2 regions of the Cobetia sp. PDI-23MA genome follow, and region 2 is predicted to be linked to the other one. Evidence: predicted binding sites of a transcription regulator. Region 2 holds the regulator's gene; the other holds the start of a gene.
What was found. Region 2 encodes sigma-54, which starts transcription at its own class of promoters, with help from an activator protein. Its sites were predicted from a motif close to TGGCACNNNNNTTGCTNT; they were not measured.
Positions count from the first base shown of each region.

Region 1: the regulator sigma-54 is predicted to act here: its motif matches at 4,578-4,595, upstream of glnL (nitrogen regulation protein NR(II)).

Region 1 covers NZ_CM183352.1:3,882,889-3,890,573, forward strand. Annotated here, with positions in the region: gene AC5WNJ_RS16540 (BCCT family transporter) at 1-69, opposite strand, end outside; gene AC5WNJ_RS16545 (deoxyguanosinetriphosphate triphosphohydrolase) at 550-1,887, opposite strand; gene ntrC (nitrogen regulation protein NR(I)) at 2,058-3,467, opposite strand; gene glnL (nitrogen regulation protein NR(II)) at 3,464-4,558, opposite strand; gene AC5WNJ_RS16560 (DUF4124 domain-containing protein) at 4,822-5,508, opposite strand; gene glnA (glutamate--ammonia ligase) at 5,940-7,346, opposite strand; gene AC5WNJ_RS16570 (hypothetical protein) at 7,437-7,685, shown strand, end outside.
Region 2 covers NZ_CM183352.1:769,040-776,724, forward strand. Annotated here, with positions in the region: gene rapZ (RNase adapter RapZ) at 1-131, opposite strand, end outside; gene AC5WNJ_RS03290 (PTS sugar transporter subunit IIA) at 269-739, opposite strand; gene hpf (ribosome hibernation-promoting factor, HPF/YfiA family) at 749-1,057, opposite strand; gene AC5WNJ_RS03300 (RNA polymerase factor sigma-54) at 1,718-3,166, opposite strand; gene lptB (LPS export ABC transporter ATP-binding protein) at 3,400-4,140, opposite strand; gene lptA (lipopolysaccharide transport periplasmic protein LptA) at 4,144-4,722, opposite strand; gene lptC (LPS export ABC transporter periplasmic protein LptC) at 4,831-5,514, opposite strand; gene AC5WNJ_RS03320 (KdsC family phosphatase) at 5,514-6,083, opposite strand; gene AC5WNJ_RS03325 (KpsF/GutQ family sugar-phosphate isomerase) at 6,210-7,265, opposite strand; gene AC5WNJ_RS03330 (calcium/sodium antiporter) at 7,365-7,685, opposite strand, start outside.

The DNA.
Region 1 (7,685 bases), 890 kb from region 2:
CATGTCGAAGGCCTTTTCCGGCCGATCCCCCGCCGTCTTGGCCGATACCGTTCGGGTTTCCTTGCTCATTTATAAGCCTCATTTATCGTTATTGCTGTACATGATAACAGTTTATCATGGTTGATTGCGATACACGCATCCCCACTGCGTACAATCCTAGTACAACGATACAAGCGCCTACGTAAAGATAATTTAACGCATGCAAGTCATTCATTGGCGCGCGGAGGGCCTTGGCGCCTGGGGCCCAGAGAGGAACAGGAAGCACGACGACAGACTGGCAGCGACAGGCAAATCAGCAGGGAAGACACAGCCAGAACAGGCAGCGCAGAGGTGGGCAGCCACAGAGGGGTAAGACGCAGGGAAGGCGCAGCAAAGGCAGCAGATGTCAGGCCGGACAGCAGGCATCCGCCAGGAAACAGCACGGCACCGCTGCCGCTCCCTGGCTGAGATTGATGAGGCTGGAAGTGATGAAGCCTGCAGTGGTCAAGCTTGGGTGAATAGGCATGAAGAGATCAGGCTTGAGATGATCGGGTTGATGGCGCCTCGCTCTCAGTCACCGCGCAGGCGCCCGCCCATCTCCTGGGCGAGATCCACCGCGAAGTGGTCCGTCATGCCGCCGATGAAGTCGAGCATGCGCCGATAGCTGCGGTAGAGATCCCAGTCCTTGGTCGGCGTGTTCTCGCCGATCAACGCCAGCACCCGCTGATGCTTGAAGCTGGAACGCCCCGTGGTATGCAGCTCGTGTGCCGCACCGATGAAGGCCTCGAGCAGAATACCCAGCGTGGTGTAGGCGCCTATCTCCAGCTTGGCCTTGCGCTCGTTGCGGAAGATCTTCTGGCGCGCCAGATTCTTGGCTTCCCGCACGCCCCAGCCAAGGTCGGGGTGGCACAGGTCGAGCAGGTCTTCGCTGAGCGTACCGGCCAGCAGTTCCGTCTCGCGCTGGACGAAAGCCTCGGCGACATCATTGACGGCACGCTCCATCGCCGCGCCTCTCAGCGCCGCCACCTTACGCCGCTGGGAAGTGCCGCGGGCGACCATCTCCTGATATTCGCGCGGCTCGCCACCGCTGATGCCGGTGAGAATCTCGAACACTTCCTCGAACTGCAGGATGCCCATCTCGAGGCCATCTTCCAGGTCCAGCAGCGCATAGCAGATGTCATCGGCGGCCTCGACCAGCCACGCCAGCGGGTGACGGCACCAGCGTCCATCGGCCCGTGCCAGCAGACCGCAACGCTCGGCGACCTGATCCAGCAGCACGCGCTCGCTCTGATAGCAGCCGAACTTGCCGCCCGCCGTGGCGTGCTCCACCGTCCATGGGTACTTGAGCAGCGTGCCCAGCGTCGCTGCCGTCAGGCGCATGCCGCCATGGAACTGGTTGTATTCGATCTGAGTGACGATGCGAAAGCCCTGGGCATTGCCTTCGTAGGTGAGCAGGTCCTCGCGCTCGGCATCGCTCAGCCCGGCCAGCCGACCGTGATCACTGGCGGCCTCGGCGGCGAACCAGTCACGGATGGCGTACTCCCCGGCATGCCCGAAGGGCGGGTTGCCGATGTCATGTCCCAGGCAGCCGGTCTGGACGATGACGCCGAGATCCGACGGCGTGATCCAGTCGGGCAGCTGCTCCTTGAGCTTCTCGCCGACCATCATGCCCAGCGAGCGGCCGACGCAGCCGACCTCCAGCGAGTGGGTCAGGCGCGTGTGGATGTGGTCGTTGTCGGTCAGCGGATGAACCTGGGTCTTGCGCCCCAGGCGACGGAAGGAACCCGCGAACACGATGCGGTCGTGGTCCTTGTGGAAGGGAGTCCGCCCCATCTCACGCGATACGGTGCCCGGTGCGTCATGCAGGCGACTCGGTTCCAGCAGTCGCTCCCAGCTCATCGATGACATCAGGCAACTCCTTGGCAGGCGCCGAGCACTGGCGCCGGCGAGCAGATAACAGGTGAATGACGCGCATGAAAAAGAGAACAGGGATTGTGGCACCCTGTTCTCCTTGTCTCCAGCCCGCTCAAGTCATCCTCAGCTCGCCAAGACTGCCCTCGAACCCGCTCAGGCAGTCCTCAGTCCTCGGCCAGCGCCGGCAGCAGCACCTTGAGCTTGCGGGTCAGGGTGTTGCGTCCCCAGCCCAGCAGCTCGGCGGCTTCGCCCTTGCGACCACCGGTATGCTTGAGGGCCGTCTCGATCAGAATACGCTCGAAGTCGGGCACCGCTTCTTCCAGCAGATGGGTATGACCGGCGGCAAGTGCGCGGTCTGCCCACTCGCGGAAGGCACCACGCCAATCGCCGGAGGCCGCCTCGGTGCCGCTGGCATCGCGCAGCTCCGGCGGCAGGTCCTCGATCATCACTTCTCGCCCCGAGGCCATCACCGTCAGCCAGCGACAGGTGTTCTCGAGCTGGCGCACGTTGCCCGGCCAGTCGAAACGCGTCAGGTGTTTCTCCGCGGCCTCCGTCAGCACCTTGGGCTCGGTCGACAGCTCACGCGCGGCCTCGCCCAGGAAGTGGCTCATCAGACGCGGGATGTCTTCGCGGCGCTCAGACAGGCGCGGCAGATGCACGCGAATCACGTTGAGGCGGTGGAAGAGATCCTCACGGAAACGCCCATCCTCGACCAGCTTTTCCAGGTGCTGGTGCGTCGCGGCGATGATGCGCACGTCGACCTTGACCGGCGTGATGCCACCGACACGATAGAACTCGCCATCGGCCAGCACACGCAGCAGGCGAGTCTGGGTCTCGGCGGGCATGTCACCGATCTCATCGAGGAACAGCGTGCCGCCATCGGCCTGCTCGAAGCGCCCGCGGCGCAGCGCCGTGGCGCCGGTGAAGGCGCCCTTTTCGTGGCCGAACAGCTCCGATTCCATCAGGTCCTTGGGAATCGCGGCCATGTTGAGTGCGATGAACGGCTTGCCGGCGCGCGGCGAGTGCTGATGCAGCGCCTGGGCCACGCGCTCCTTGCCGGTACCGGACTCGCCGTTGATCAGGACGGTGATATGCGACTGTGACAGGCGGCCGATGGCGCGAAAGACTTCCTGCATCGCCGGCGCTTCGCCGATGATTTCCTTGGTCAGTCCTTCCGGCACGGCGGCGGGTGCCTTGGACTCACGGGCATGTGCCACGGCGCGCCGTACCAGCGCCAGCGCTTCATCCACATCGAACGGCTTGGGCAGGTATTCGAAGGCGCCGCCCTGATAGGAAGCCACGGCGCTGTCGAGGTCGGAATGCGCCGTCATCACGATGACGGGCAGGTCCGGGTATTTCTCGCGCACGCGCGCCATCAGGTCGAGGCCATCGGTTCCGGGCATGCGGATATCGGTGATCAGGACATCCGGGCACTGGCGCATGATGCTGGCTTCGGCCTGATCGGCACGCTCGAAGGTTTCCACCTCGAGGTCGGGTTGTGCCAGAGCGCGCTCCAGCACCCAGCGAATGGCACGGTCGTCATCGACGATACAGACGCGGGCAGTCTCGCTCATGTGTGATCTCCAGAAGTGCCGGCTAGCGGAATGAGTAATCGGAATTCGGTATGGCCGGGGCGCGAGTCACACTCGATCAGCCCCTGATGCTGGTGCAGGATGCCTTGGGCGATCGACAGCCCGAGCCCTGAGCCTTCGGCGCGCCCCGAGACCATCGGGTAGAACAGCGTCTCGCGCAGGCTCTCCGGGATGCCGGGGCCGTTGTCGATGATCGCCAGCTCGCACACCAGCCGGTGGCGCTCATGGCCCAGCGTGAATTGCCGGCGAGCGCGGGTCCGCAGCGTGATCTCCCAGGGCGCCTCTTCGCCCTCGTGCGTATCCGGACGGGGCTGCTCGTTGAGCGCCTGGGTCGCGTTGCGTGCGATGTTGAGTACCGCCTGGATCAGCTGGCCTTCATCGCCGATGACCTCCGGGAGGCTCGGGTCATAGTCGGCCGTCAGCTTGATGTGATGCCCTTCCGCCGCCAGCAGGGAGCGCACCCGCTCGGTCACCGAGTGGATGTTGACCGGTGACTGCAGCGGCGGCCGGTTCGGCCCGAGCATGCGATCGACCAGATCACGCAGGCGGTCCACCTCCTCGATGATGATGCGCGTGAACTCCACCATCTGCGGTTCGGGCAGGTCACGTTCGAGAAGCTGGGCGGCACCACGAATGCCGCCGAGCGGATTCTTGACCTCATGCGCCAGCCCGCGTGTCAGCACCTTGACCGCCTCCTGGCGGGCGATCAGCGCTTCTTCGCGCGAGATCTGCATCAAGCGGTCACGCGGTTCTATCTCGACCAGCAGTTCATTGGCGCTGATGGGCGTCGCAGTGAAATCCACCGTCAGCGCTTCATTGGCTGCGTTGATGATCTCGGCCTCACGCTGGGTGTAGGGATGCTGTTCCTCCAGCGCCTTGCGCAGCACATTGACCAGGGTGTCATCCAACCCGGGCATGTTGTCGGGCGTACTGCCCTTCACGCGCACCAGACTCACCGCCAGCAACGTCTCCGCGGCGGGATTCATCCAGACCATCTGCAGTTGTGAGTCCAGCACCACCACGGCAGTGTTGAGGTGTTCGAGCAGTCGTTGATGCATGGGTTTGTTCGCCATCTGCAGTACGTCTCCCTGTTCTGCAATAACCGCGCCAGTCTGGTGCAGGCACCGAGAACACGGCGTCCGATGCTGTGCAACCATTTCTGGCCCCTCATATTGGCACCAAAATGGTGCAGGCGAGAAATCGCGCTCGAGCTCGTGTTGCTTCACTCCGCCATCAGGCAACCCGATATCGACTGGCCCAGACACGAAAAAGCCGCCCGAAGGCGGCCTGTCAGCGAAGGAGAAACGCGCGATGAAAGAAGGCCGCCCAGACGCTGCTAGCCTCCGCCAGCATTGGCAGGATTGTTCGGGTTACGAGGCAGATTGACGCTGGCGCGTTGCACATAGACCACCTTCGGCTCGCTGGTCTGGCGTACGCGACCGGTGGAATCCAGCAACTCCGCCTGGATGACATGCTTGCCACGCTCCAGCGCCGGCACCATGAAGACGGTACTGTGCATGGCGGATTGAGACGGCGCGCCATCCACGGTCACGCGCACCTTGTCTTCCGGACGCAGCTTGGGCTCGATCCCCAGGCGTACCGCCAGATTGCCCGCCTGTCCGGTCTGCAGCGTTTCCTCGTTGGACGGGCTCTGGATGGTGAAGGTGGTATAGCCACGGAAAGCCACATCCACCGCAGGCGCCCGGGTGCTCTCGCTGGATGAGGAAGAACTCACGCGCGACGGCGTGCTGCGCCGCGGCGGCAGGGATTCCGTCGATGGCACCACGCTGAGCGGCGTCAGCTGCACCTTGCTGCCGCCCGCAGGCTGATCACTGAAGACCACGTTGCCATTGGCATCGACGTGGCGATAGACCTGAGCCGCCTGAAGATCGAACGACAGGCTCGTCAGCATCAGCGTCGCTGCCAGCAGCAGGCACTGCAGTGGCTCGGGGCGCGCTGCTGGCAGTGCACGCGAGTCAGTCGCGGGGTTCGCGACGCGCAGGGAGGATACGAAGGGCCACATCCGAAGATTCCTGAAGAGAGTCATGGGAGGCCAGAAGCCGCAGGCAGCTCCAGCGGGATTGGGTCTATCGGCAGGCGATCCTGCTGCCTGTTGACAAGGCTAACAAGTTACAAAGCTTACCGCGTTGATGCCAGCATTTGGGTCCTTCGACAAGACGCCTGCGTGCATTGACTGTCACGCAAGGCTACCACCGCGCCCTGCATATCTGTCATCAGCATGGCCGATATCAGGCAAAAGGATCAGAGCAAAGAGCCAGAACGAAAAACAGGGCCACACCTGTCGGTATGGCCCTGCTGTCGTCATCGTCGTGGGCTTGCCTCCACCTGGAAGGCACTCCGTCAGATGGCCTGGCTAGCGAATGACTGCCTCAACCTCAGCAGCGCCTGGACGCTGCTGTACTTGGGCGTTGCTGTACTTAGGCGTTGCAGTGCTTAGACGCTGTAGTACATGTCGAATTCGAGCGGGTGAGTCGCCATTCGCAGGCGCTGGACGTCTTCGCCCTTCAGCTCCAGGTAGGCATCGATCATGTCGTCGGTGAAGACGCCGCCCTGGGTCAGGAACTCACGATCGCCGTCAAGCGCGGTCAGGGCCTGTTCGAGGCTCTCGGCCACGGTCGGGATGGACTTGGCTTCTTCGGCCGGCAGGTCGTAGAGGTTCTTGTCCATCGCGTCGCCCGGGTGGATCTTGTTCTTGATACCGTCGATACCGGCCATCAGCATCGCGGAGAACGCCAGGTACGGGTTGGCCGTCGGATCCGGGAAACGCGCCTCGACACGCTTGCCTTTCGGGCTGGCGGTGTACGGGATACGGATGGAGGCGGAACGGTTGCGGGCAGAGTAGGCCAGCATGACCGGCGCTTCGAAGCCCGGCACCAGACGCTTGTAGGAGTTGGTGGACGCATTGGTGAAGGCGTTCAGGGCACGAGCGTGCTTGATGATGCCGCCAATGTAGTAGAGAGCCATTTCGGACAGACCCGCGTACTCGTCACCGGCGAATTGGTTGTCGCCATCCTTCCAGAAGGACTGGTGAACGTGCATGCCTGAACCGTTGTCACCGACCAGCGGCTTGGGCATGAAGGTCGCGGACTTGCCGTAGGCGTGAGCCACGTTGTGGATCACGTACTTGAGTTCCTGAACCTCATCGGCCTTCTTGACCAGGGTATTGAACTTGACGCCAATCTCGTTCTGGCCGGCGTTCGCCACTTCGTGGTGGTGAACTTCGACTTCCTGACCGATGGCTTCCAGAGTGTTGCACATGGCAGCACGGATATCGTGGAAGCTGTCGATCGGCGGGACCGGGAAGTAGCCGCCCTTCAGACGCGGACGGTGACCCAGGTTGCCGCCTTCCGGCGTGGAATCGGTCGCCCAGGCACCTTCTTCGGAAGAGATCTTGAACATGGAACCGTTCATCTCGTTCTTCCAGTGCACTTCGTCGAAGATGAAGAATTCCGGCTCCGGACCGAAGAAGGCGGTGTCGCCCAGACCGGTAGACTTCAGGTATTCCTCGGCGCGCTTGGCGACGGAACGCGGATCGCGCTCATAGCCCTGCATGGTGGCCGGCTCGATGACGTCGCAGCGCAGCACCAGGGTGGTGTCTTCGGTGAACGGGTCGAGGAAGGCAGTGCCGTCGTCCGGCATCAGGATCATGTCGGATTCGTTGATGCCCTTCCAACCTTCGATGGAGGAACCATCGAACATCTGGCCGTTCTCGAAGAATTCCTCATCCACTGCACGCGCCGGGATGGAGACGTGCTGCTCCTTGCCCTTGGTGTCGGTGAAGCGCAGATCAACCCACTTGACTTCGTGTTCTTCAATCAGGGCAAGTGTCTTCTCAGCCATGGTAATTCTCCGATGGAGCCGGCGGCTCTGGTTACAGTTGGTGTCAGCGTTGTCTGGGGTTATTGCTCTATTTTGTAAGCCTTTTCTCTCATGGTCAGCGTCGTTATGCCAGCCATCAGACAGGATGCTCTAACAATGCAGCGAGCGTGCCAGAATGGCGCACGCCGCATCGTCGATTTCAGTAAGATCATGAATATGCTGAAAAAAAACATCACCATCTTCATGCATGCAGCACGAAAACCCGACCAAGGATGGGCCGACAAGGTGCAAAAATTCTTGCCGCGCAGTGCAGATTCATCATTTGAGTGCACCAAAAAACGCCATTGCTCCAAATTGGTG
Region 2 (7,685 bases):
AGCTGGTCGACCAGTGGCGCCAGCAGCATGCCGGGCAGATTGTCGATGGCATAGTAGCCAATGTCTTCCAGCGCCTGGAGAGCGATGGATTTCCCGGAGCCGGAGCGGCCGCTGATGATCACGATCTTCATGAAGTGCTCTCCAAGGGCGAGGTCAACGTCGAAAGAATGCAGGGGTGGGGCAGAAGGCTGCCCGCTATCAGTGCGCTGTACGTCGGCCGATGGGAGGCCAGCAAGACGAAAGCCCGGACGATGTCCGGGCCTGTGATTCAGCGCGCCGGTAATTCGGCGATGGCTTGGGTCAATGCCTCAAAGAGTGCACGCTGGCTGTCTGCCTGGCGCAGGGCCGAGCGATTGGTCGGGGAATTGAGCAATTCCGCGACCTGCCCGAGCAGCGTCAGATGGGTTTCATCCGCTTCCTCAGGCACCAGCAGCACGAACAGCAGATCGATGGGTTCTCCGTCGATGGCATCGAAGTCGATGGGTTCACCGAGCTTCAGAAACGCAGCGATTGGCGTCTTGCAATGCGGGCTACGTGCATGGGGCACGGCCACACCGTGGCCGATGCCGGTCGATCCCAGTCTCTCGCGCCCGATCAGGCGCGAGAAGACTTCCTGGCTATCCAGGCTGGGAATGTTCTGTGCGATGAAGGTGCTGAAGAATTCAAGCACCCGCTTCTTGCTCCCCCCGGGGACACCGTAAAGGGTGCGCTCGGGGGGGAGGATCTGATCAAGTGTCATGGCTGAAGGTCAACGGGTCCCGGTGCCCTGAGCACGAGCCTGGGACTTTTCCTTGTGTTTGACCAGCTGGCGATCCAGCTTGTCGGCGAGCGCGTCGATGGCAGCGTACATGTTGGGGTCTTCTGCCAGGGCGTGGAGGTCAGCGCCTGCTGCGTGCAAGGTGCAGGCAGCCTGCTGGCGCTCCTTCTCGATCGACAGTGTCACCTGAACATTGGTGATGTTGTCGTAATGCCGTTCGAGGCGGGCGAGCTTCTCGTTGACGTAATCGCGGAGAGGATCGGTAAGTTCCACATGATGCCCGGTAATATTCACTTGCATGGACACGCTCCTTTATCCAGCGGGTTGCCATTCAATTGTAACCCTTTTTGACTACGAGCAAACCCTGATCGGACGCTCTGCAACAGGCTTGACGGCCGCCGTCTGGCGATGTTTTCGCGCCCTTGCCAGCGGCGTCAGATGTCGTGAGCGTCTGTACCGACAATGCCCAAGCTTTGCGCAAAGATCAACGCTGCGCTGCATCGTGGCTCAGTGCTTGTCTTCAACTCAATGAAGGGTAGCGGAATGGACTTCAAGGTCACGCTTGAAGGGTGGTGCATGAAAGGCGCGCAAGAAGGCGGGTTTTCGTCGCCAATCCCTGCATGTACGCCGCCTTTCAGGCGCCTGGGTTGCGTGGAGCAAGCAGCGTGCCAGAAGGATCACCGAGTGTCATCCCGGTGCAATACGGCCAAAAGTGACTTTAAAAACATGCGATTGACGGTAAATGATGCTGCCGGAATGATGGATTTTTGCCAACATCCTGCGCGCCGTCATGGGCCATGATGGGTCATTGACGAGTGGTTGACGGCATGACAGGGCGCGCAACAGGCGCGCCGGTGTCAGTAATGTCAGAGGCTGGTGAGAGAGAAAACCAGCGTCTGAGGTTGGCGGCGGCTGCCATTGTGGAGGTGAAAGCAGGGCATGGCAGCTGCAGGTGATGCCTCAGGCCAGACGCTTGCGCTCGCTGGAGGATGGGATGCCCATCGCTTCGCGATACTTGGCCACGGTACGGCGTGCGACCTCGATGCCATCGCTGGCGAGCAGATCGACCAGGCGTGAGTCGGAGAGAGGCTTGCGAGCCGGTTCTTCCGCAATCAGCTTGCGGATGCGGGCACGAATGGCGGTGCTTGAGTGGGCGTCGCCACTGCCGCTGCCACCGACCTGGCTCGAGAAGAAGAACTTGAGCTCGAAGACGCCGCGCGGGGTGTGGATGTATTTCTGGGTCGTGACCCGCGAGATGGTCGATTCGTGCATCTCGACCACTTCGGCGATGTTGGCCAGAATCAGTGGCTTCATGCCTTCCTCGCCTTGCTCGAGGAAGTCGACCTGGCGCGCCATGATCTCGCGGCCGACCTTGAGCAGGGTGTCATTGCGTGATGACAGGCTTTTCATCAGCCAGCGCGCTTCCTGCAGGTTGTCCTTGAGGAAGGTGTTGTCGGCGGACTTGTCGGCACGCTTTATCAGTGCGGCGTATTCCGGCTGGATGCGCAGCCTGGGCAGCGCTTCCGGGTTGAGCTCGACCTGCCAGCCGTGGCGGGTATGACGCACCAGCAGATCAGGGATCACGTAATCGCTGGCGGGCTCGCCCCAGGCGGATGCCGGACGCGGATCGAGCGCGCGCACCAGGCGGATGACGTGGTCCAGCTCGTCATCGTCAAGGCTCAGTCGGCGCTTGAGCAGCTTGCGGTCATCGTTGCCCAGTGCCTCGAGGAATTGACGTACCAAGCGACGCGCCTGCGCCAGCAGCGGCAGATCATCCGGCAGCAGCGCCAGTTGCAGCAGCAGGCACTCGCGCAGGTCGCGGGCGAAGACGCCGGTCGGGTCGAACTGCTGCAGACGCAGCAGTACCTGCTCGAGCTCGGAAGCCTTGAGACCGGGCAGGCCCTGGCCGCGCAGACCATCGACCAGCTCATCGAGTGACAGGCTCAGGTAACCGGCACCGTCGACGGCATCGATCAGACTCTCCGCCATCTGGCGTTCACGGCTATCGAGGTCGGTCATCGCCAGCTGCCAGCGCAGGTGGTCCTGCAGGCTCTCGACGCTTGTATTGCGATCGAAGTCCGGCCCTTCTTCGCTCCCGCTGCCACTGCCGGAGCTGGTCAGGCTACCGGCGTGGTCCTGATAGAGGTCCGACCAGTCGCTGTCGAGGGGGTATTCCTCGGGAATCTCGCTCGAGGAGTCGGCAGTGGAGATCTCGCTCGTATCCTGTGTCTCGATGACATCCAGCGACTCGTAGTCCTCGTCGAGCTCCAACATGGGGTTGGACTCGAGGGCTTGCTGAATCTCCTGACGCAGATCGAGCGTCGACAGCTGCAGCAGCTGGATCGCTTGCTGAAGCTGCGGCGTCATGGTCAGCGAGGTGCCGAGGCGGAGTTGCAGGGTGGGTTTCATGGAGTCAGTCAATTCACGGCAAAGGAACGTGCTTACTACGCTATACCGTGACTCGGGCCACTGACAAGTGGTTGCCGTGAATATTAAAGCAACTTGCATGCCATGTTTCCACCAAGGTGGTATGGACGTCATGCATGCGTCTGATGTCAGACATGAAAAAGCCGCTACGCGATAAAATCACGCAGCGGCTTTTGAAGCTTTCGCCTCCGGTGGGCTCAGCGCAGCCGCTGACCCTAGAGCGTGAACTCGTGGCCGAGGTAGACGTCGCGCACCTGCTGGTTGGCCAGGATGGAGTCCGCGTCACCGTGGGCGATGATCTGGCCATCGCCGACGATATAGGCGGTGTCACAGATATCGAGTGTCTCGCGCACGTTGTGGTCGGTGATCAGCACGCCGATGCCACGATCGCGCAGTTGGCGCACGATGCTCTTGATCTCTCCCACCGAGATGGGGTCGACGCCGGCGAAGGGCTCATCGAGCAGCACGAAGTCCGGCTCGGTGGCCAGTGCGCGGGCGATCTCGACCCGTCGACGCTCGCCACCGGACAGGCTCATGCCGGCACTGGCACGAATATGCGTGATGCTGAATTCCTCGAGCAACTCTTCAAGGCGTGCCTTGCGGCCATTGCGATCCAGGTCCTTGCGGGTCTCCAGAATCGCCATGATGTTGTCGGCTACCGACAGCTTGCGGAAGATCGACGCCTCCTGAGGCAGATAGCCGATGCCGGCGCGTGCACGCTGATGCATGGCGGCAGCGGAGAGGTCCTTGTCGTCGATGGAGACGTTGCCGGCATCGGCGCGCACCAGCCCGACGATCATGTAGAACGAGGTCGTCTTGCCGGCGCCGTTGGGGCCCAGCAGGCCGACGATGTCACCCTGACGGATCTCAAGCGAGATGTCCTTGACCACCTTGCGGCCCTTGTAGGCCTTGGCCAGATGGCGAGCGCTCAACGTACGCGGAGTAGCAGCAGTCATCACTCAGTTTTCCTTGCTGGCATTGGCGCCGCGCGGCGTCAGAGTCATGTGCACGCGACCGCCTTCGGTCTGCTGTGCCGTCTTGCTGTTGTTGGCGTTCACCTGGCGCTTGTCGAGGAAGTACTCCACGTAGCCGCCTTCGAAGGTGTCATCGCCTTTCTCGAGGCGCGCATTGCCGACCAGCTCCACGCGGCGCTCCAGCGCATGGTAGCGGATGGTGTCGGCCCAGCCCTTGACCAGCTTCTCGTCGGGTGCGGGTTGCTGTTCCAGGTAGGCACGCTTGCCGGTGGCCTTGACCAGCGAGATCTCGCCGCTGCCGGCGCGGCTGATATCGACGCGGCTGGCATCGAGCTTCATGCTGCCCTGGCGCATCTCCACCTGGCCGGTATAGGTGGCGGTACCGGCCTTGTCATCGAGAGACAGGGCATCCGCGGCGATGTTGATCGGCTGGCTGGCATCGCTGTCCAGCGCCATGGCGGCCGGGGCGAAGGTAGACATGCCCAGTGCCAGGCAGAGCGCCATGACACCGCTGTTGAGGGTCTGGCGACAGGCCGTCAAGGGCTTGCGAGTCGTGGAAGTCATGGTGGCTCCTTGGCATGACGGGGTCGCCGCCCGAGCAATGATGCCATCGAGCGGCAGGGAAGAAGGTGTTGCGGCGCGGGTCATGGCGCGACGGCCAGCCCGGCGGGTTCATTCACCGCTGGCAGGCGCTGCCTCGAAGGTGCTGTTGACGCGCCCCTCATCGGTAGTGGTGCTCTCGGTGCCCGAGTCTATGCGCTCGGCTTCCTTGCTGGCCTCGCTCTGGCCCGCACCGGGTTGCAGGACGCTGCGGACGCGGCCCTGCAGCACGGCGGAATCCCGGGAGAGGTCGGCGCTGAAGCTGTCGCTTTCGACATGCTGGCCATTCTGGGTGATCACGACCGGCACGTCACTCCAGGCGCGATTCTGATCACGGCTGTAGTGCAGGACATCGGTATCGAGGGTCCAGCGGTCATCGGGCTGGCGCAGTCTGGCATTGCCCTCGAGAGTGAAGGTGTCGCCGCCGGCGCTCAACACGCCACTGTCACCCGTGGCATACCAGCGGCGGTCTTCACTGTCGTTGGTGCGAATCTTCGGGGTCTGCGCCCGGGTCACGTCATCGCCTGGCGTATGCTCGATATGCGGCGAGCTCATGGACTGGATCGCCACGCCGCGCGCATCGAAGCGTGTCATGTCTGCCCCGTCGAGATAGTAATCCGGCTCACTGCTGTCGACCTCGACATTGACGGTCGATTCCAGGCTGTTGCGCTGCTCGATCAGCGCCAGCACGCCACCGACGAGCAGCAACAGCAGCATCAGCCAGAGACGCGGAGAAGGGCGGGGCAGACGTAACATCAGGGACGCGACTCCTGCAGGTAGGTATCCAGCACCGAGGCCCAGTGGCCCTGTGCCTTGAGCAGCAGATCACAGAGCTCGCGCACGGCGCCATCGCCGCCCTGGCGCGAGGTGACCCAGTTGGCCTCGCTCATCACGTAGGCCATGGCGTTGGGCACGCTGACGCCGAGGCCGACACGCCGAATAGCTTCGCGGTCCGGCAGGTCATCGCCACAATAGGCGACGTCTTCCAGCTCGATCCCGTGCTCGCGGCACAGATCGGTCAATGCGACCAGCTTGTCTTCACGGCCCTGGATGACATCCTGAATACCCAGTTCCTTGGCGCGACGCTCGACCATCGGTGAGCTGCGGCCGGTGATCAGCGCGACGCGAACGCCACTGCGCAGCACCAGCTTGAGGCCATGACCGTCCTGGACGTGGAAGGACTTGGTCTCGACGCCGTTGGCATCGTAGTGCAGGCGGTTGTCGGTGAGCACGCCATCGACATCCAGCGCCAGCAGACGCACGCGGCGTGCGCGGTCGATGATGTCCTGCGGATATTCTTCGCTCAGGGAATTCGTGTCGCTCATGGTCTTTCTCCTCGCACTCCGTGCATGCTTGACGCTGTCCTGTGAACGGCGCTGATGGGCGTTGAGCGGTGGCGTCTTGCCGGGACGATCTGCCGTCGAACAGAGACAGCGAACGCCCGCGGGAGTTCAGATCACGCCGCTGGCCAGCAGGCCGTGCATATGGATGGCCCCGATGGGGTGCTCATCCTCGTCACAGACTACCAGAACGCTGATGCGGTTTTCTTCCATGATGCGCACCGCTTCGGCGGCCAGCATGCTGGCGCGCACGGTCTTGCCGCCGCGGGTCATGACATCATCGACCTTCAGCGCGCGCAGATCGCCGTGCTGGTCGAGGGTGCGGCGCAGGTCACCATCGGTATAGACGCCGACCAGATGGTCGTCATCATCGATTACACAGGTGAAGCCCATGCCCTGACGCGTGATCTCGAGCAGCGCATCGCGCAGCGGGCTGCCGAGTGCCACGCGCGGCAGGGCGTCGCCATGATGCATCACGTCCTGGACTCGCAGCAGCAGGCGGCGACCCAGGCTGCCGCCCGGATGGGAAAGCGCGAATTCCTCGGCAGTGAAGCCGCGCGCCTCAAGCAGTGCCACCGCCAGGGCGTCGCCCATCACCAGCGCAGCGGTGGTCGAGGCGGTGGGTGCCAGATTCAGCGGGCAGGCTTCCTGGGCAACGCTGGTGTCCAGATGCGCCTCGGCGTCACGCGCCAGGGTCGAGCCGGGTTTGCCGGTCATCGAGACCAGCGGGGTGCCCATGCGCTTCAAGAGCGGTAGCAGCGCTGTGACTTCGGCGGTCTCTCCGGAGTTGGACAGCGCAAGTACTACATCGGCCGGCGTGATCATGCCCAGGTCGCCATGGCTGGCTTCCCCGGGGTGGACGAAGAAGGCCGGGGTGCCGGTGCTGGCCAGGGTGGCGGCGATCTTGCTGGCGACATGGCCGGATTTGCCCATGCCGGTCACGATGACGCGGCCCTTGGTGGCGAGCATCAGCTGACAGGCGCGGTCGAAGTCGTCATCGAGATGGCTTTCAAGCGCGGCGATGGCCGCCTCTTCAATGGCGAAGGTGCGACGGGCGCTGGCGCGAAAATCCGCCTGGCTGGCCGGAGTCTCATCAGCGGCGGCGGACTGGCTGGATGCTGAGGCGCCAGGTGTGGTGGCGTGTGGAGTGCTGGAAGGCTCGGTCATGATCGAATTGTTGCCTGTGGTTGGCCAGGGCTCAGGCCGCGCGGAAAGGGCGTGTCATCCCGCGCGGCGGCGTGGCAAACGATGATGAAGACGCTGCCGTCAGCGAGTCAGGCTGATGGCAAGCCAGGCCGTGTAGGCCAGATAGCAGGCGAGCAGGATAACACCTGGGGCACGGCCGATGCGCCCACGGCGCTGCCAGATGAGCAACGCGGCCAGCAGCAGCGTCAGTCCCAGCATCACCGGATAGTCACGGCTGATGGCGCTGCCATCCACCGGTCCCGGCGCCAGCAGGCCCGGCACGGGCAGCACGGCGAGGATGTTGAACAGGTTGGAGCCGATGACGTTGCCGATGGCGATGTCGTGATGGCGCTTGAGGGCGCTGGCCACGCTGGCGGCCAGTTCCGGCAGGCTGGTGCCGAT